DNA from 2 places in the Holdemania filiformis genome. Region 1 is predicted to be linked to the other one. Evidence: a T-box and tRNA genes for the amino acid it is inferred to sense, from the RefSeq annotation. Region 1 holds a T-box; the other holds one or more tRNA genes.
What was found. The T-box of region 1 lies ahead of thrS (threonine--tRNA ligase). A T-box ahead of a tRNA ligase gene usually reads a tRNA of that ligase, here a tRNA-Thr.
Positions count from the first base shown of each region.

Region 2: it encodes a tRNA-Thr, which carries the amino acid that the T-box ahead of thrS (threonine--tRNA ligase) is inferred to sense. The anticodon was not compared.

Region 1 covers NZ_QRUP01000013.1:27,956-37,535, forward strand. Annotated here, with positions in the region: gene DWY25_RS10895 (hypothetical protein) at 1-740, shown strand, start outside; T-box leader at 816-1,022, shown strand; gene thrS (threonine--tRNA ligase) at 1,068-2,810, shown strand; gene DWY25_RS10905 (substrate-binding domain-containing protein) at 2,807-3,769, shown strand; gene pepD (beta-Ala-His dipeptidase) at 3,920-5,356, shown strand; gene DWY25_RS10915 (class I SAM-dependent methyltransferase) at 5,398-6,162, shown strand; gene DWY25_RS10920 (ABC transporter permease) at 6,285-7,040, shown strand; gene DWY25_RS10925 (NADH-quinone oxidoreductase subunit NuoE family protein) at 7,084-7,578, shown strand; gene nuoF (NADH-quinone oxidoreductase subunit NuoF) at 7,600-9,486, shown strand; gene DWY25_RS10935 (NADH-dependent [FeFe] hydrogenase, group A6) at 9,503-9,580, shown strand, end outside.
Region 2 covers NZ_QRUP01000008.1:40,176-49,755, forward strand. Annotated here, with positions in the region: gene DWY25_RS07845 (alpha-amylase family protein) at 1-1,573, opposite strand, end outside; gene DWY25_RS07850 (hypothetical protein) at 1,753-3,387, shown strand; tRNA gene DWY25_RS07855 (tRNA-Val) at 3,760-3,835, shown strand; tRNA gene DWY25_RS07860 (tRNA-Thr) at 3,846-3,921, shown strand; tRNA gene DWY25_RS07865 (tRNA-Tyr) at 3,928-4,012, shown strand; tRNA gene DWY25_RS07870 (tRNA-Gln) at 4,029-4,104, shown strand; tRNA gene DWY25_RS07875 (tRNA-Lys) at 4,126-4,201, shown strand; tRNA gene DWY25_RS07880 (tRNA-Gly) at 4,211-4,284, shown strand; gene DWY25_RS07885 (BglG family transcription antiterminator) at 4,846-6,843, shown strand; gene DWY25_RS07890 (PTS sugar transporter subunit IIA) at 6,959-7,366, shown strand; gene DWY25_RS07895 (PTS sugar transporter subunit IIB) at 7,384-7,878, shown strand; gene DWY25_RS07900 (PTS mannose/fructose/sorbose/N-acetylgalactosamine transporter subunit IIC) at 7,909-8,700, shown strand; gene DWY25_RS07905 (PTS system mannose/fructose/sorbose family transporter subunit IID) at 8,700-9,518, shown strand.

The DNA.
Region 1 (9,580 bases):
TGCGCAGAAAAGGAAGCTTTATTGCGGCATTGCTTGCGATGATGGTGATGCTGAGCGCTTGCGGCTGGCTGGATCAGCTGTGGATTCTGGCCAAGACGAGCCGGGCGCTGACGACGATGGAATCCGTGACCGCAGACATCACGATTGAGGCTGAAGGTAAGGCTGGCAACCGCTATCTATGGCTGCCCTATCATGTTGCCGGGCAGGGCGTGCTGCAGGGACGAAAGGAAGAACCCGCGGTCAAGCTGGATTTGCGCTGGCAGGGCGGCAGCGGCGTGCTTCAGATTCCGCTGCATGTTCAAGCTCAGTGGCGCTGGCAAGAGGACCGCTGGCAAAAGTATGATCTGAATCAGAAACAATGGGTTGATCAGCCGGGAGCTAAACCAGCCTTGCCGGATTGGAAAGCCATTCTGGCTGTTTTAAAAGCCGGCCGCTGGTCGATGCAGGAAACGATCGGGAACGTCCGCTGTGCTGAGGTCAGTCTGACGTTGGATGCGGTTTCAGCCGCGGCTTTTTTCAGAGAATGGGGTCTGGAAGATCCGATCGCCGCAATGATCGAAAGTCAAAAAACGCTGACTGTTCGGTTTGCGGTAAAGGAGGAAACCGGGGAACCCGTCCGCTTAACGCTGGACAGCGGCGGAACGGAGGAACTTTCCGGCAATTTGTCGATGACGCTGGATCAGCTGCATATCCAGGCTGATTTTTCACAGATCGATCAAACGACCTGGGTGCAGCCTTAAACCCGTTCATCGTTCTGAATTTCTGGAAAAAATTCATTTCCATTGACAAGGCGGGAAAACCGGTGTATAAAAGAGGTACATACAAAGACCAGGACATGATCGTTTCAGAACTTGGATCAGAGAGGTTTCCGGAAGGTGCGAGGAAGCTGAAAAGGGAAATGGTTACCGCCTGCGAGTATCGCTTTTGAAAAAGCGACGATTCTCATCGTTATTGAGCTTGAGTGCCTGTTTCATGAAAGAAACAGGAAATAAGGTGGTACCGCGTTGAACAACGTCCTTAATCAAGGGCGTTTTTTTGTGGTCTTAGAAAAACAGGAGGAAGGAACTATGATCAACATCAAAGAAGACGAGCATCTGCATGTGCTCAACCACAGCTGTGCGCATTTGTTGGCGCAGGCTGTCAAACATCTGTATCCGCACGCAAAGTTCTGGGTTGGACCAGTGATTACCGACGGCTTTTACTACGACATCGACTTGGGCGACGATGTGCTGCATGAAGAAGATCTGGCGAAAATTGAAAAAGAAATGAAGAAGATCGCCAAGGATGGCAAGCGTATTGTCCGGCATGAAATCTCGAAAGCGGAAGCGCTGGAGATGTTCAAGGACGATCCGTACAAGCTCGATCTGATTGGGCACATGGACGAGGACGATACGGTGATCAGCTGCTACTCCCAGGGGGATTTTACCGATCTGTGCCGCGGCCCGCATGTCGAGAGCGTCAAGGAGCTGAAGCATTTCAAGCTGTTGAAAGTCAGCGGTGCGTACTGGAAGGGCGATGCCAACAACAAGATGCTGCAGCGGGTTTACGGCATCTGCTTTGATACCGACGAGGAAGTTCAGAACTATCTGAATTTCCTGGAAGAAGCGAAGAAGCGCGATCACAAGAAATTAGGCCGCGAGCTGGATCTGTTTATGATGAGCGAGTATGGCCCGGGGTTCCCGTTCTTTTTACCGAACGGCATGATCCTGCGCAATGTGCTGGAAAACTACTGGTACGAAGAACACACTAAGGAAGGCTATCAGTTCATCAAGACGCCGATCATGCTTTCCAAGGAATTGTGGGAGCTGAGCGGACACTGGGCAAATTACAAGGAAAACATGTATACGACGATGATCGACGACCGCGAGTTTGCGATCAAGCCGATGAACTGCCCGGGCGGAATGCTTGTGTATAAAAACGGTCTGCATTCCTATAAAGATCTGCCGTTGCGCGTCGGCGAGCTGGGACAGGTCCACCGTCACGAAGCCAGCGGTGCCTTGAACGGATTGTTCCGCGTCAGAACGTTCACTCAGGACGATGCGCATATCTTCATGCGCGAGGATCAGATCGAGAGTGAAGTCGTCCGGCTGATCAACTTCATCGACCGTGTGTATTCGGTGTTTGGCTTAAGCTATGAAATCGAGCTGTCGACACGGCCGGAAAAGAAATATATCGGATCGATTGAAATCTGGGATAAAGCGGAGGCGGCGCTGGAAGCGGCGTGTCATGCAGCGGGCAAGGCCTGCAAGATCAATCCGGGCGACGGTGCGTTCTACGGACCGAAGCTGGACTTCCATTTAACGGACAGTCTGGGACGGGTCTGGCAGTGCGGCACGATCCAGCTGGATATGAATCTGCCGGAACGCTTCGATCTGACTTATGTCGACGCGGACGGTTCCAAGAAACGTCCGATCATGCTGCACCGCGTCATCTTCGGCTCGATCGAGCGCTTTATCGGCATTCTGATCGAACATTACGCCGGTGCTTTCCCGATGTGGCTGGCGCCGCAGCAGGTCGTCATCGTACCGGTGCATCATGAACGGCATCTGGACTATGCGAAAGAATTGGAAGCGATGTTGTTGGCCAAGGGCGTGCGCGTGAAGGTCGACGGCCGCAACGAAAAGCTGGGCTACCGCGTTCGTGAAGCGCAGACGCATAAGATTCCGATGCAGATTGTCGTCGGCGACGGCGAGGTTGAAAACAACACGGCGACGGTTCGCCGGTATGGCAAGAAAGACTCCGTGACGCTCAGCAAAGAGGAACTGCTGGAAAGCATTCTCAACGAAATTGAAACGAAGGCGCGCGTATGAAGAAATGGCTTTGTTTCCTCAGCGTTCTTGCGCTGACGGCAGGGTGCGCCGCCAATCCTAAAACACCCGAAACAACTCCGGAAACATCGCCGGAGCCGACTGCGGAAACCACGCCGGCTTCCTTGTCAATCCTGGGTCCGACCGGGGCTCCGGCGCTGGCCTTGATCGCGCCGATGAAGGCGGGACAGGATGTGACGCTTGTCGACGGTACGGATGTGCTGCAGGCCGCGTTCGTCAATCCGAATCCGGAATATGACGTGATCGTCGCGCCGAGCAATCTGGGTGCGAAGCTGGCCGCCAATGGCAAGACAACCTACCGGATGGAAAGCGTCTTAACCTGGGGAAATCTGTATCTGGTCGCGGCGGATGAAGCGGCCTTGGAAAACGCGGGTGTCTTTGCGGCTTTCGGCGAGGGTGCGGTACCGGGCAAGGTGCTGGAAACAGTTTTGCAGGCTAATCCGGTTACGCCGGAAATCACCTGGTATGCCAGTGTGGCGGAAGTCCAGGGCGCTATGCTGGCGGGGAAAGCCGACGTAGCGCTGATGGCGGAGCCGGCGGCGACGGCGACAATCGCCAAGGCGAAGGAGAAAGGTCAGGAGCTGAAGATCGTCATGGATCTGCAGGAACAATGGAAGACGGCTACCGGAACCCAGGGCTATCCGCAGGCGGCGCTGTTTGTCCGTCAGGATCTGCCGGAAGAAAAGAAAGCAGCCGTTGAAACCATGCTGCAGTCGATGCGCGATTATCTGGATCAGGCGGAACAGGATCCGTCGATCGTCGAAGCGGATATTAAAACACTGGGCGCTCAGACGCTGGGCGTGCCTGGCAGTGCTGTGATCGCTAAGACGTGGACGCGGATGAATCTCAACATCGTTAACGCACAGGAAGTCCAGAGCGAACTGGAATCCTTCCTCACGCTGTTTGAGATTACGGAACTCGCGGGCATACTGGCGGAATAAAACAAAAGATTCACTGAGAGAAGGTCAAGCCGGCCTTCTTTTTTTATGGATTGTAAAAATTTTGTTAAGAAAAGAAATAATTTTCAGAATATGTTGAAAACGAATGAAACCAAGCGATATAATAGAAATCAGAGAAAGGGTGGTACACCAATGACGATGGACTTAAACGAACGGATTTTTTATTACTTTAACGAACTGACAAAGATCCCGCACGGATCTCGTAACGAAAAACAGCTGAGCGACTGGCTCGTTCAATTTGCGAAGGATCACGGCCTGCGCTGGATTCAGGATGAGATGAACAATGTCATCATTTATAAAGCCGGCACCGCCGGTCTGGAAAAGGCGGGCGCGGTGATTCTGCAGGCGCATATGGACATGGTCTGCGAGAAGGAAGCGGACGTGGATTTTGACTTTGAAACGCAGGCGTTGAATACCTATGTGGAAGACGGCTGGCTGAAAGCCCGCGGCACGACGCTGGGGGCGGACGACGGCGTGGGCGTCGCGATGATGCTGGCGCTTCTGGAAGCGGACCAGAAACCGCATCCGCCGCTGGAATGCGTGTTCACAGTCATGGAAGAAATCGGTCTCAATGGCGCGCAAGGGTTAAAGAAAGACTATTTTACGGCGAAACGGATGATCAACATGGACTGCGGAGGCGAAGATAAAACCGTGGTTTCCACCGCGGGCGGGTTAGTCTGTACGATGACGATGGTGCGGCCGCAGGAAAGATTTGAAGGCAGCGGCTGGAAATTGACAGTTTCCGGACTGAAAGGCGGACATTCCGGTTCGAATATCGATAAAGAGCTGGGCAATGCGAACAAAATCGCGGTCCGCTGTCTGCGGGAGCTGGTCAAAAACGAGCTGGAGGTCTGGATCGCGGATTGGGACGGCGGCAATAAGGACAACGCAATTCCGCGCGATTGCTGGATTCGGTTCGCCAGCCAGGATTCACGCAAGGTCCAGAAGTGTGTCGAGCAGGTAGCGGAACAGGTGAAGGCGGAGCTGAAGGCCAGCGATCCGGATGTTGCCATTACATTGGAAGCCGATTCCACGATCAGCGCGGTTTACTCCGCACAGGATTCGAAAGCATTCATCAATTTCATCACCGTCCTGCCAAGCGGTCTGCGCGCCAAAAGCATGGCAATTCCGGGCCTGACCTGGGCTTCAGAAAACCTGGCTTCGATCAAGCGGCGCGGATCCAGTCTGATCGTCACGATCTCGATGCGTTCAGCGCAAAAGAGCTGGATTGAAAAAATGAGCGATGAACTGACGATTCTGGCGGGATTGTATGGCTGGACCTGCAGCTTTGCTAACGGCTATCCAGCATGGGATTATTGTGAAAAGAGCGCGATGCGGCAGAAGCTGGCGGCCCTGGTTCAACAGAAAACCGGGAAGGAATTAAAAACGGAAGCCGGCCATGGCGGTACGGAATGCGGCGTGTTCTGCGAGATGATTCCGGGGATTGATATCGTGACGATCGTACCGGAAGCCAGCGGCGCGCATACGCCGCAGGAAAAGCTGAACCTGGAGTCGTTTAAACGGACATACGACCTGCTTTGCGAGCTGTTGGCAAGCTTGGAAGATTAACGCTTCATTCTGATTAGTTTTTGCTTGGCAGGGGGACGCGTATGGATCTGGATCTGATTTACGATTATTTTGACGAGGAACATCGCTTAACCGCGACGCCCGCCCGCAGCATTGAACTGTTGACGACGAGAATGCAGATTGCGAAAGTGCTGAAACCGGGAATGCAGATTCTGGATGTGGGGGCTGGAAGCGGAGCCTACAGTCTGGCTTATGCCCAGGAGGGCTATGCGGTCACCGCGGTGGAACCGGTGAAAAAGCACTGTGCGCTCATGAAGGCGAAACGCCGGCCGGCCATGGATCTGACGATCCTGGAAGGCAACGCGCTCGATCTGACGATGCTGGAAGCCGCTTCGTTCGACGTCGTCCTGTGTTTGGGACCGCTCTATCATCTTGAGCATGAAGCGCAGCGGACACGCTGTCTTGAACAGGTGCTTCACGTGCTGAAACCCGGCGGATCCGCGTTCTTCGCTTTTATCAATAACGATATGGTGTTCATAACGGAAGCGATGGTCTACAATCCGGATTTTCTGGACAACGGCCGGTATGACCGCAGCACGTTTAAGGTGGCGGATATCCCGTTTGTTTTTCTGACGCTGGATCAGGTTCGCCGCTGGCTGGATACGCTCGGCTGGAAACCGGCTCAGGTTTTCGCTGCGGACGGCATGGCCGAGCTGTTGGCGGACAAAGTGAACACGCTGAGCGCCGAACAGTTTCAGCAATGGCTTGCGTTTCACTGGGCGATGTGCGAGAAACCGGCGATGCTGGGCGCGAGTAATCATGTTGTTTTCAGGCTGGATAAAGTGTGAAAAATATCGCAAAAGGGCGGAGCTGACCGCCTTTTTTGTGCATTGATTCGCAAGGTCGGGAAAGGGCGAAAAATGGGAAATAAAGATAGCGTTTTCATTCAGACTGATGATATAATAAATCCATGAGAAAACAGCGAACCGGTTTGAAAAAAGAACAGTTCCTTACGATCGTGATCCTGATGATCCTCTGGCAGCTGCTGGCGCTGAGCGTCAATAACGACATTTTGATCCCGATGCCTCTGGACGTGGCGCGGCGGATGCTTGCGGATGTATCGCAGCCGGCCTTCTACGCGCAGACGCTGAGCACTCTGGGACGGATGCTCAAAGGCTTTGGAATTTCGCTGATCCTCGCGTTGGTCTGCGGGTTTGCGGCGGCGATGCAGCCGGTGATCCGGCGCTTGATCGAACCGCTTGAGGTGATCGTTAAAACGATTCCCAATTTGTCCTACATTATGATTTTCCTGATCTGGCTGGGCAGCGAAGGCAGTGTCATGGTTACCAGCTTCTGCGTGCTGTTCCCGGTCTTTTATACGGCAGTTTTGTTAAGCCAGGATCTATTGGACAGCGAGCTGCAGGATGTGCTGCGCTGCTACCCGGAAAGATCGGTGTCTGTTTTCTGGAAAGTGCGTCTTCCGCAGGCTTTGCCGCATCTGTTGGCGGCGATGAAAACCGGCTTCGGCTTAGGCTTGCGGGTCTGCGTCATGGCGGAGGTGCTGACGCAGGTGAGAATTGGAATCGGCCGGCAGATGTCGTATGCGGCGCGGATCGCGCTGGATATGACGGGTCTGTTCGCCTGGACGCTGTGGATTATTCTGATCAGCGCGGCGGCGGACGGCTTGTTCAGCTGGCTGCAGAAAAAGGTTGAATCATCCCTGTGATGTTTTCAATATAGAAACCCAAATAACACGTGGAGGTGAAAGGATGGGGAAACTCAACGAACAGTCGGTGCAGGTCATCGATCGGATCGTCGATCGGCATCGCGGCCGGCCGGGACCGGTGAAGCTGATGCTGCACGACGTCCAGAAAGAGCTGGGCTATATTCCGTTTGAAGCAATGGAGAAAATTGCCGCAGCGTCAGGTGTTTCAGCCGCTGAGGTGTATGGCGTCGTCACGTTCTATACGCAGTTTACGACCGAACCGAAGGGCAAGCATGTCATCAATGTGTGCATGGGCACAGCCTGTTATGTCAAAGGATCGGCGGATTTACTGCAGCGGATTTGCGATCTGACCGGAACGAAGGTTAATCAGACGAGCGCCGACGGTCTGTTTTCGCTCGATGCAACGCGCTGCCTGGGGGCATGCGGATTAGCGCCGGTAGCGATTCTGGACGATCAGGTATACGGCAACGCGACCAGCTCCACCGCGCTGGAGGACCGGATCAAAGCGATCATTAAAACCGAGTCCGGCGTTCAGTAAAAGAAGAAAGAGGAGAAGCACATGAAATCATGGAATGAACTTCGCGAACTCCGGGCGAGCGCGGCGAAGGAAATCGCATTGCGCAATCCAGGAGCTTCGGCTGCTGCGGGGCCAGAACGGCTGCATGTTTTAGTCTGTGCCGGCACCGGATGCACATCGTCATCTTCGGCGCTGATCATGGAGCAGATGCAGCAGCAGTTAACCGCCCGTGGTCTGGATCAGGAAGTCCGCGTCATCAAGACCGGCTGTTTCGGCCTGTGCCAGAAAGGTCCGATCGTTGCGGTCTATCCCGATAAAATTTTCTACTGTCATGTCAAACCGGACGATGTCGGTGAGATTATCGAACAGCACTTCATCGGCGGGCAGCCGGTAAAACGGCTGGAGATGAACGACATTGATGAAATCACGCAGGAAAAGATCTTTGATATCGACAAGATCCGCTTCTATGCCAAGCAGCAGCGGATCGCGTTAAAAAACTGCGGTCAGCTCGATCCGGAGAATATCCGCGAATATATCGCCCGCGACGGCTATGAAGCACTGGCGAAAGCGCTGCATGAAATGCAGCCGCAGGAAGTGATCGACGAAATTAAGAAATCCGGCCTGCGCGGCCGCGGCGGCGGGGGCTTCCCGACCGGTGTGAAATGGCAGTTTGCGGCAGATCAGCCGGCGGGCGACAAGTATGTTATCTGCAATGCCGACGAAGGCGATCCGGGCGCGTTTATGGATCGTTCGATTTTGGAAGGCGATCCGCATGCCGTCTTGGAAGCAATGGCGATCGCGGGCTATGCGATCGGCGCCCAGCAGGGGTATGTGTATATCCGCGCGGAATACCCGATCGCGGTGAAACGCTTGCAGATTGCGATCGAACAGGCGAAGGAACTGGGTCTGTTCGGTGAGCATATTTTAGGCACGGACTTCAGCTTTGATATCGAGATCCGCCTGGGCGCGGGCGCGTTTGTCTGCGGTGAGGAAACCGCGTTGATCCAGTCGATCGAAGGCAAGCGCGGCATGCCGGTGCCGAAGCCGCCGTTCCCGGCGGTCAGCGGCGTCTGGGGCAAGCCGACGATTATCAACAACGTTGAAACCTATGCTAATGTGGCACAGATTATCCTGAAGGGCTCCGGCTGGTTCAGTGCGATCGGCACGGAGAAATCCAAGGGCACCAAGGTCTTTGCGTTAGGCGGTAAAATCGTCAACACCGGACTGGTTGAGATTCCGATGGGCACGACGCTGCGTGAGGTGATTTATGAAATCGGCGGCGGCTGCCCGAACGGCAAGAAGTTCAAAGCGGTCCAGACCGGCGGTCCAAGCGGCGGCTGCCTGACCGTCGAGGATCTGGATACACCGATTGACTTTGACAATCTGATCGCTTTGGGCTCAATGATGGGGTCCGGCGGAATGATCGTTTTGGATGAGGACAACTGCATGGTTGACGTAGCGCGCTTCTACATGGAGTTTATCGTCGACGAATCATGCGGCAAATGTACGCCGTGCCGCGTCGGCACCAAGCGCATGCTGGAACTGCTGACGGATATCTGCGAAGGCCGCGGAACGATGGAAACGCTGGACGAGCTGGAAACGCTGGGCAAGATGATCAAGGATACCGCGTTATGCGGTTTAGGTCAGACCGCCGCCAATCCGGTGCTGTCGACGCTACGCTTATTCCGCGACGAATATGAAGCACACGTCAAAGAAAAACGCTGCCCGGCCGGCGTCTGCAAGAAGCTGCTGCATTACTCGATCGATCCGGAGAAGTGCCGCAAATGTTCAATGTGCGCCCGCAACTGTCCGGTCGGCGCGATCAGCGGCGTTCCGGGCCAGAAACCATATGTGATCGACCACGACAAGTGCATCAAGTGCGGCGCTTGTATGGAGACCTGCCGCTTCGGTGCGGTCAAGCGCGATTAAGGAGGGCCGCGGAAACATGACGAAAATCAATTTAAAGATCAATAATATTCCGGTTCAGGCCGAGCCGGGTTCCACTATTTTGCAAGCGGCGCGG
Region 2 (9,580 bases), on a different contig from region 1:
CTTCCTGCCCAGAATTCAGGAAAGGGACGCAATTTGGAATAAATAAATTAAGCACCGTCAACATCCGGCTTAGCCGCCGTCCTCCTTCACGAGCACTTAACCGCGGTGTATCATGCGTTTCACCCACTGCGAAAACCGGACAAGGCAAACTGGCGGCGCCATAAGCGAAGGCGTTCAATTTATCCTCATTTGGCCGGGTTTCCTGCGTGAAACCTCCCCCGATGATCATGTTATACCCTTTTTCCAGAGAGCACGCTGCATTCTGGGTGTCCAGTTCCTCGGCAATGAAACAAAAATGAGGATCAATTTTCCGGGCCGCTTCGATGATTCGTTTCACCAACGCCAGTGGAAGCGCATGGCCCATGTCAATCCGTGCGCCGTCAATGCCAAATTCTGTTTGATAATAAGGAATGATCTGGCTTAACAGAGCCCATAACGGCTCGTTGATGCGATTGCCTGGATTCAAGCTGGCTTTCGCAACATCATATAGAATATAGGGATTAAAACTTTCATTTTTCGGCAAATACGCCGCGGAAGCTGCCGGATGATCTAAATACATGCGGAAAAAAGTGATATCATTCCATGCCGGCTGCGGATCGTTAATGCAATCACTGAAAGCTGGGGCAACGGTCATGTTAAATGCTTCCTGAACCAGATCCAGGATTTCGCCTTTGCCTTTTTTCCATTTTGCAACGACCATTTTCCATTTTTTTGGATCAATACTTTGCGGATTAGGTCTGAATTTACGGATATGTTCAAGGACTTCTTCACTCGCATACATCAATTCCAAGTATTGTGGATCCGCAACGCTGCCGGGTTCCACGCCAGGAACAAAAGGTGGGGTATACGTATCCAATTGGTCAGCGTCGATCCAGTAGAACCAATCCGGATGCTCAGCAATGAGATCCGAGTTTACTGAGTTTGTCCTTGGAATCAGGTCAATAATCACTTTGATATCCTGACAATGACAAGCTTCAACAAGCGCTTTAAATTCGTCCTCTACGCTCAGTTCATCGCCGGTCATCGGATCTTTTAAATTGGGATCTAATCTGAAAAAGTTACTTACGCCGTAAGGAGAACCCAGATCTCCTTTCTTATTTTTGGTTGAATACTGACTGATCGGCAGCAAATATAATGTGTCGATCCCCATTTTTTTTAATAAAGGAAGCAAAGCTAAAGTTTTAACGAAGGTTCCAGTTTCTTTTAAGCCATAGATATTCTTGGATTCTAATTCGCCGCTGCGGTCATGATCCCAACTGCTGGATGTGCGGATCATGCAGGAATAAACGCTGCTTTGACGGATCCAATTTCCACGCGTACCGCCTTGAGGAAGGGAATGATCAGCGTAATAGGGCTGGCAGACCGGTTTGGATTTTCCTTTCAGCAGAACGCTGATTAATTCGTCGAAAAATTGATAAGGATTAACACGAATTTCACCAGAGGGTAATTTATATTTTGAGGTACACTTCAAATCCAAGCTGTCGAAAAGATCAGGAAGAGTATAATTAAACGGGTAATCGTGGGTAAGAGACTGTCGCTTTAAAGCCTGTTGTAATTTTAATAAGTAACTCATGAAATACTCCTTATATAAGTAAATAAAATCCTATTTTATTTTATCATGAAAATCAGATTGATTGATAGAATTTCAGAGCTTTGGGGAGAATTTAAAACGTAAAACGTGAAAATAAATTTGTCAATCGTTTTGAAGTCTGTTACCATGATAGCGGTTAAATTGGACGCTGAGGTGAAGAAATGCGAAAGTTATTATTATTCAGTATCGGAGTGATGCTGGCGCTCGGGGGATGCGCTGAAGAGAAACCCTGCATCGCGGAGAAGGGAATCGTTTGTTACGATGAGGAAGCGCAGCAGTATCAAGTGGAAGAAGGCGCTAAAATCCGGGTTATGGTTGAGAATGAAGCCTACGGTCAGGCTTTGGAAGAACTTTGGAATAAGGAACATCCGGAACAGAGTGATGTGATCGAACCGGTTGTTGTCCAAAGCTTTGATGCGGCAACCTGGTTAGGCTATAAAACGGATATCGCGCTGTTGTGGAGTAATGACGCCGCTCAGATTATCAATAATTTTATGCCGGTGCAGCCAGAGTTGGAAGCAGTGATACAGGAACATGCTCCGCGGCAGTTTGGAGAACTTTTAAATATAGACGGTTTTCGGTATGTGCCAATGAGTTATTATGGATTAGTGTTTTCTACCAATATGACTATGCTGAGCGAAATGGGATATGACGTAAGCGATGAAAATGGCGATGGACTGGCAGATCAATTTGATAGTTTTGAAGAATTAATGAAATTGGCAGATGAATGGGGAGGGCAGGCGCGAACCTATCATGAGCGGCAGGTGGAGGCGGTATTCCCGTTTGCAATTTCAGAATTGTGGGCCTCAATGGTGTTTTTGAGTGCTGATGATTTTCGTTTCTTTGCATCACAGGATGCTTTAATATCCGGTATGGAAACGGAAGAGTTTCTGGAGGCTTTAAAATTTCTAAGAGCAATGGGGGAGCATTCTTGGTATTTAAACAGCGAAGAGAGTGCAGGTGAAGAACAGCCAGAGGTGTCTGGTGTTGAGGATGAAAATTCAAGGGACACAAATTCTGAATTACCGGCCGTGGATTCCGAATCAGAAGTTGAATCCGAAGAATTCCCGCCCGAAAGCAGTAATGTGAAGGAATCCCAGGATAGCTCTGAAGAGGAAGAGGAGATCATTCTTCCTTATCAAATCAAAAATGATCGGGCCTTCGACGGAGGGTGGTTGTATGATGTCTATCTTGAAAAGCTGATTTCTCCTTTTTCTTTAGTAGGGACTTGGATGTACTATAATCAGCAGGAGGATATTGAACAACAGGATTTTTATTTTTCACCTATGCCATCCTGGAAAGAAAAAATACTTTCACCCTTGGCGAAAACCAAAGGCTATTTATTGTCGGCTGGAACAAAATATCCTTCCGCTGCTAATGAAGTTTACCGTATAATTCGGAGTGAAGCTGGAATTCAGGTGTATATTGATACAGTGGATGAAATTCCTGCGGTAACGCAAGTGGATAGGCTTGAAAATCGTCCTAATTTGGAAACTGAGGAAAATGAAGATGGAAAGGAATCCCAAACAATCGAACCGTATTATTTGGCGTTTAGAAATGAGAATCAGAGACAAATAAGTTATGCTTTTTCATTCTCACAGGAGGAGTCCATGGTGGCTTTTGAAAAAGATCCATCTGTTAGAGGCTGGGATATGCTTTCTGAAATTGGATTGATCGAAATTGCACAACAAGTAATAAAACAGGAGATTACACCCGAGGATGCACAATTGGCATTGCTAGAAAACAGTGAAAACTGGATGATGCCGTTTAAACCTGTGGATGAGGTATTGGAATAGCCTCTCATTTGGTTTGCAAAGAGGTAATCAGGCTCTTGAGTATTAAGTTAGATTCAATATTCTGTAAAGAAGATGTTCTGTAAGGAATATGGTGCGTGAATTTAAGAAAAAGGGCCTGTTTTTTCATTGTTAGTCAGTTGTTTTTACAGCAGGATCAGAGATATGACAAAGCTGTGTTTGTATAATTCGACAGAGCTTGTAGAGGGAAGTGCTACAATTTTATTCCTGGGTTCGATACTGAATATAAAATAGTGTCCTACTGAAGCCTAAGTGTGGGACTCAATGTTTCAGAAAAAATCTGAAATTGTTATTGACGAGATTTAGATCTTATGATATATTATTAAAGCGCTGGTAATCAGCCAATAAAAAGATGGAGGCTTAGCTCAGTTGGGAGAGCGTCTGCCTTACAAGCAGAGGGTCGGGGGTTCGAGCCCCTCAGCCTCCACCATTTTTTTATTGCCGACTTAGCTCAATTGGCAGAGCAACTGATTTGTAATCAGTAGGTTGTAGGTTCGATTCCTATAGTCGGCACCAGGAGTTGGAGAGGTAGCGAAGTGGCTAAACGCGGCTGACTGTAAATCAGTTCCCAACGGGTTCGGCAGTTCGAATCTGCCCCTCTCCACCATTCTTTTTTAAGATAGTGGGGCATAGCCAAGCGGTAAGGCAACAGACTTTGACTCTGTCATTTCCCTGGTTCGACCCCAGGTGCCCCAGCCAATTTTAGTTTGGATTGTTTATGTCCCGGTAGCTCAGGCGGTAGAGCAACTGACTTTTAATCAGTGGGTCGAAGGTTCGATTCCTTTCCGGGACACCACTTAACTATGCGAATGTAGTTCAATGGTAGAACTTCAGCCTTCCAAGCTGACTACGTGGGTTCGATTCCCATCATTCGCTCCATTGAATAACATAACCCTGTATGAGGGTTTTTTTGTGTCTTAATAGTTCTCTAAAACAGTCGCATTAGGTAAAAATGAGTGTTTTTTAGAAAAAACTAAATTATTTGTAAGTACTTTTACGATTTCGTGCGTATATTATATATAGAGAAACAAAATTTATTGTTAGTTCGAGATACTTTAAGATTTAAATTTGTTTCTCTGAGCCTTGGAATATTTTCCAAGGCAGCCTGATAAGCTATATGCTCTGTATCAGGACGAGCGATTTGGGCGCTCAGTAAACAAAACCCTGTGCAGTTCGAACTAACAAAGTATGAGTCTCCTTTGCGGGAGACTTTTTACTTTGTTAGTTCGGTTAACCCTGCTTCTCTCGCTGCTGATCAGCTGATCTAACTATAAATGTATTTTTTATTTTAGCTGTAGTCGTTTATGGCTGAAAAAGTAGACTTTAACTGACATTTGAAATATAATTGAAAATGATAGAAAATAGCTATATTTTGGTTAGAAAACGCCTGGTTCATAAAGTCTACTTTATGAACCAGATCAGAAAGTTGGAGGATTAGGAATGGCGAATGAAAAGAAGCGAATCTTACAGTTATTCTATATTCTTGCCCAACAGGATCAATATATCCGTTCTTATGAGCTAGCGGAAAAAGTAGGAGTCACCGAACGAACGGTCAAAAATGATATTCCGGAATTAGAGGCATTTGCAAAAGCAAGTGGTGCTGATTTAGTAGCGAAAAAAGGAAAAGGTTATGTTCTCAAGGTTTTTGATGAAGAACGCTTTGAACCCGTAAAGACTCAATTGATTATACATTTTTCAAATGTTGGTGAAACACCCAGGGCTCAGAATGACAGAAGTAATGATATTCTTCGCCGGATTATTGTAGAAAATCGCTTTCTTACAATTGAAGATATCGCAGAAGAATTGTATTTAACAAAAAGTTCAATTCGGGAAGACATGAAAGATGTTAATTTTTTGCTGAGTAAGTTTAACATGCGATTGAAAAGACGAAATGAAGAGGGGCCTCTGGTTAAGGGCAGCGAATTTGATCGACGAATGTTAATGCTTTGTATTTTTGAAAATCACTATCATGAAGCAATAAATTTGTATAAGAATACAGATTTCTTATCTTTCTTTGACCGGGACGATGAAGAACGCTATGAAATTCGTCATATTTTCCTAAAAACATTGAGAGATTCAGATTGTCATATTCTTGATATCAACACCCAGCGTTTATCTCGCTATTTGTTATTGATGGTTTCTCGTTATCAGGCTGGATTTCCAATAAGTTTGACGCAAAATCAGCGCAAGTATATTCGGCGATTCCGAGAATATTCAGTTGCGAAAGACGTGATCGAAAAATGTCAACGATTTTCCGGCTTTGACGTCAGCGAGGATGAGATTCTTGCTTTTGCTTTGCTGCTGATCTTTTGGGCGGATATTCCTTGGGATTGCGATCTGTCGCAAAATTATTTTGAATTGCATGACGAAGCTCAGGACTTTATTTCACTGTTCTGCAAATCAATCAAAAAAGATTATAACCTGGACATCACCACAATTCCAGGTTGGTCACAGATTTTATGTGCAGGCATTATCCCCATGCTGGTTCAAAAAGATTTCAATGCTTCTTTTCACAGTGTAAGAAGCTTACATTTTGAAGATGCGCGGATTCACGACTGTCCTTTAGCCGCAAAATTTGCACACAATCTAGCTAGACTTTTTGAAGAACGATATCATTGTCAGCTAAGTTTGTATAATTTGATAACTTTTGCGGGACACTTAAATGTACTTTTGTTAATGATTTCTTATTCCTTTACCCCAGTCCGTGCGATTGTTTCCAATGGCGGCGGTTACCTCTCTTCTGGAATTTTTAAACGGATTATCGAAAGCCGTTTTGGATCCTATTTTTCTTGCCTGGATGTCTACGAGCTTTATGAAATGCGTAAACTACCGGTTAAAGACTATGATTGGGCAATCCTAAGTTATCCATATTATTCCTATAAATATGATTGGCCATGTCTGATGGTTGACAGTATTCCTACCCAAAGTCAGATGAACGATATATACAATCAGGTTATATTATCTGGAGTTCAGCTGCAGCCGGCGTTGGATCATTTACATTTAACCTCCCTCAATATATACCGTGATTTTGAGTATGAAAACATGGATTCTTTCCTTCGCCTGATCAGTTATAAAATGGGAAAGGATGCGGAGTGTGTTGATAAAATCCAAGCCGATCTTCATTACACGGTAAAAACGTGTGTTGCGAATAAAGTATGTATTCTTTTCATAAAACGCCGGTGGGTCAAAAAAGGAATATTTGAGATTTACCAGTTAAATCAGGAAAAACAGTTTGATGAACAACCGATTCTGCACATTGTTGTAATCAGTGTGGATTTTGATAATAACCTGGAAGCCGTTAGATTTGTTAATGACCTATTAATGATGTTTTTCAAAGATAATGAGAACTTGTGGATGTTGATTGAAAATCATCGGGTTACCGAATTGACGGAGATCGTTCGAGCAAGCTTAAAGGCTTTGCCAATTTCACTTGATTAAGGGAAAAAACGAAAGTTTTCCCTTTTTTTTCGGAAAAAGTGAGCGTGGTAACGCTTACAGAAACGATTTATAGTAAGGGCGTTGAAGAAATATCCAACAAGAAAGGGGTATCGCATTGCTGAAAATCTTTTTGTCATCACATGGTCATTTCGCCAGCGGCATGAAAAGCTCGTTGAATATTTTAATGGGCGCTTCTGACAATGTCACGGTGTTTGATGCTTATGTCGATCAAGCTTCAGTCCAGGAAAAACTTGACGCGTTTTATGCAGAAGTTTCTCCGGAAGATCAGGTTTTGCTGATGTCAGACTTAATCGGCGGCAGCGTGAACCAGGTCATGATGACCTATCTGCAGAAGCCGAACACTACGCTGATCGGCGGCGTGAATCTGGCCTGTGTTCTGGAACTTTCAACAAAAACGGAAGTCACGGCGGAGGAGATTGAACAGATCGTTGAACAGAGCCGATCGATGTTGAGTGTCGTGCAACTGCCGGATTTAACGGAAGAACAAGAGGATTTTTTCTAAGAAAGGAGGAATAGAAAATGATTAAGTTAGTACGTTTGGACGAAAGATTGATTCATGGTCAGGTAGCGATCAAATGGTCGAGGCATACGGGAGTTGATCGCATCGTCGTGGCGAATGATGAGGCAGCAGGGAACAAGATTATCCAGCAGAGTCTGATGATGGCCGCGCCGGCGACTGCGAAAGTAACGATCCGTTCAGTCGCTGATTCGATTACTCTGCTGAAGGATCCGCGGGCGGCGGGTCATAAAATTCTGGTCATCATTTCCAACCCGAAAGATCTGATCAAGATTTTGGAAGAAGTGAAGGAGATCCCGCTGATCAACGTCGGCAACTATGGCCGGATTGCTCCGAAACAAGGGGATCTTGCCCGTCGAACCTATGGTTCCAATCTGTATGCCTACGACGAGGAAGTTGAAGATTTCAAAAAAGTGTTGAGTTTCGGAATTGACACGGTGTATCAGACCACACCGGAAGATAATCCGGAAAAATTAAGCAAAGTATTAGGGTTATAAGAAAATCCATTAGGAAAGAGGAGGAGAATCATGGTATCCGCAGCTTTACAAATTTGTTTAGCGTATTATATCATTGCAATTTTAGATCCCTACATCATGTCCTGGCAGTGCCTCAACCGGCCGATCGTCGTCGCTCCGTTAGCGGGATTAATCTTAGGCGATTTCAAGACGGGCATCATCATGGGCGCATCCCTGGAATCGATTTTTATGGGAATTTCCGCCATCGGGGGTTCCATCCCGGCAGATGCGACAACATCCAGCATCATTGCCGTCGCCTATACCATTTTAACTGGCGCTGATATCGAAGCAGGCTTGGCGATCGCTTTGCCAATCGGCACGGTCATGGCTTCCATCGCCGGCATGTTTACACCGATCTGGGCTTCTCTTGCAGCGTATTGGGAAAAGTTGGCGGCGGAGTGCAATCCGCGTAAATTCGCATTCCAAACGATTGGTTTCTCATGTCTGACGCCATTGATCAACGTTGTTATTCTGTTCTTTGCGGTATCTTACGGTGTTGAAGGGTTGAATGCCTTCTTAGCGAGCATGCCGGCCTGGGTTATGACCGGGTTAGGGGCAGCGACATCGATGATGTTAGCGGTCGGCTTCGCGATCTTAACCTCGATGATCTGGAACAACGAAGTCGGCATCTTCTTCTTCGTCGGTTATGTTCTGGTGGCTTATTTAGGCATGGCAACCTTGCCGATTGCAATTTTAGGCACAGCCATTGCGATCACCATGTTTATGGGGGAAAAGCGCAGTATCGATTTAAAGAATTCGCTGACGGCTTCGGCAGCGAAAACAGATGAGGAGGATTTCTTCTAATGGAAAAGAAAGTATTAACGCCGGAAGAAAAGAAAGTTCTAAAATCCATGTTCTTCCGTTCCCATCTGGTTTTCACCAGTTTCAATATGGTGAAAATGGAAGCGAATGGTTTTACGATTACAATGGCCCCGGCTATTGAGAGTATCTATAAAGACGATATGGAAGGCAAGCGGGAGGCGTATCTGCGGCATCAGAACTTCTTCAACACGCATGCCGTACCGTTCAGCTTCATCGCCGGCTTAGCTTACGCGATGGAAAAAGAGCACAAAGAAAAGAACTCGATTGACGGTCAGACGATCGAGAGTATCAAAGCCGCGTTGATGGGTCCGACAGCCGGGATGTTCGACAGCTTGTTCTTCAACTGTCTGCGCATTATCGCCGCGGGTATCGGCATCGGTTTGTGCGCGGAGGGTTCGATTCTGGGGACCTTGATCTTCATCCTGCTCTATGGTGTAACGCAGTCTATCGTGAAGTATTTCTTTGTGAACTGGGGTTATGTCTATGGGACTTCGTTTATTGATATGGTGTTCTCTTCGGGCTTGATGGGCGCTTTAACGAAAGCGGCATCCGTGCTGGGCTTGATCATGGTCGGGGCGATGACGGCGCAGATGGTCAGCGTTCCGCTGAATTGGACGTTGAACGTCGGCCAGACATCGGTAGTGATCGGCGACGTATTGAATTCGATTTTCCCGGGCTTGCTCGGCGTCATCCTGTTGTTTACGCTGGTTCGCCTGATCAAGAAGGGCGCGCGTCCGACTCAGTTGATTTTGGGTATCTTCGTGTTCGCACTGGTCGGCGCTTTCTTCAGAATTTTCTAAAATCAGAGTTTAGGCTATGGAGGACTGAGCTTCATAGCCTGTTTTAGCCTTCGGAGGTGAAA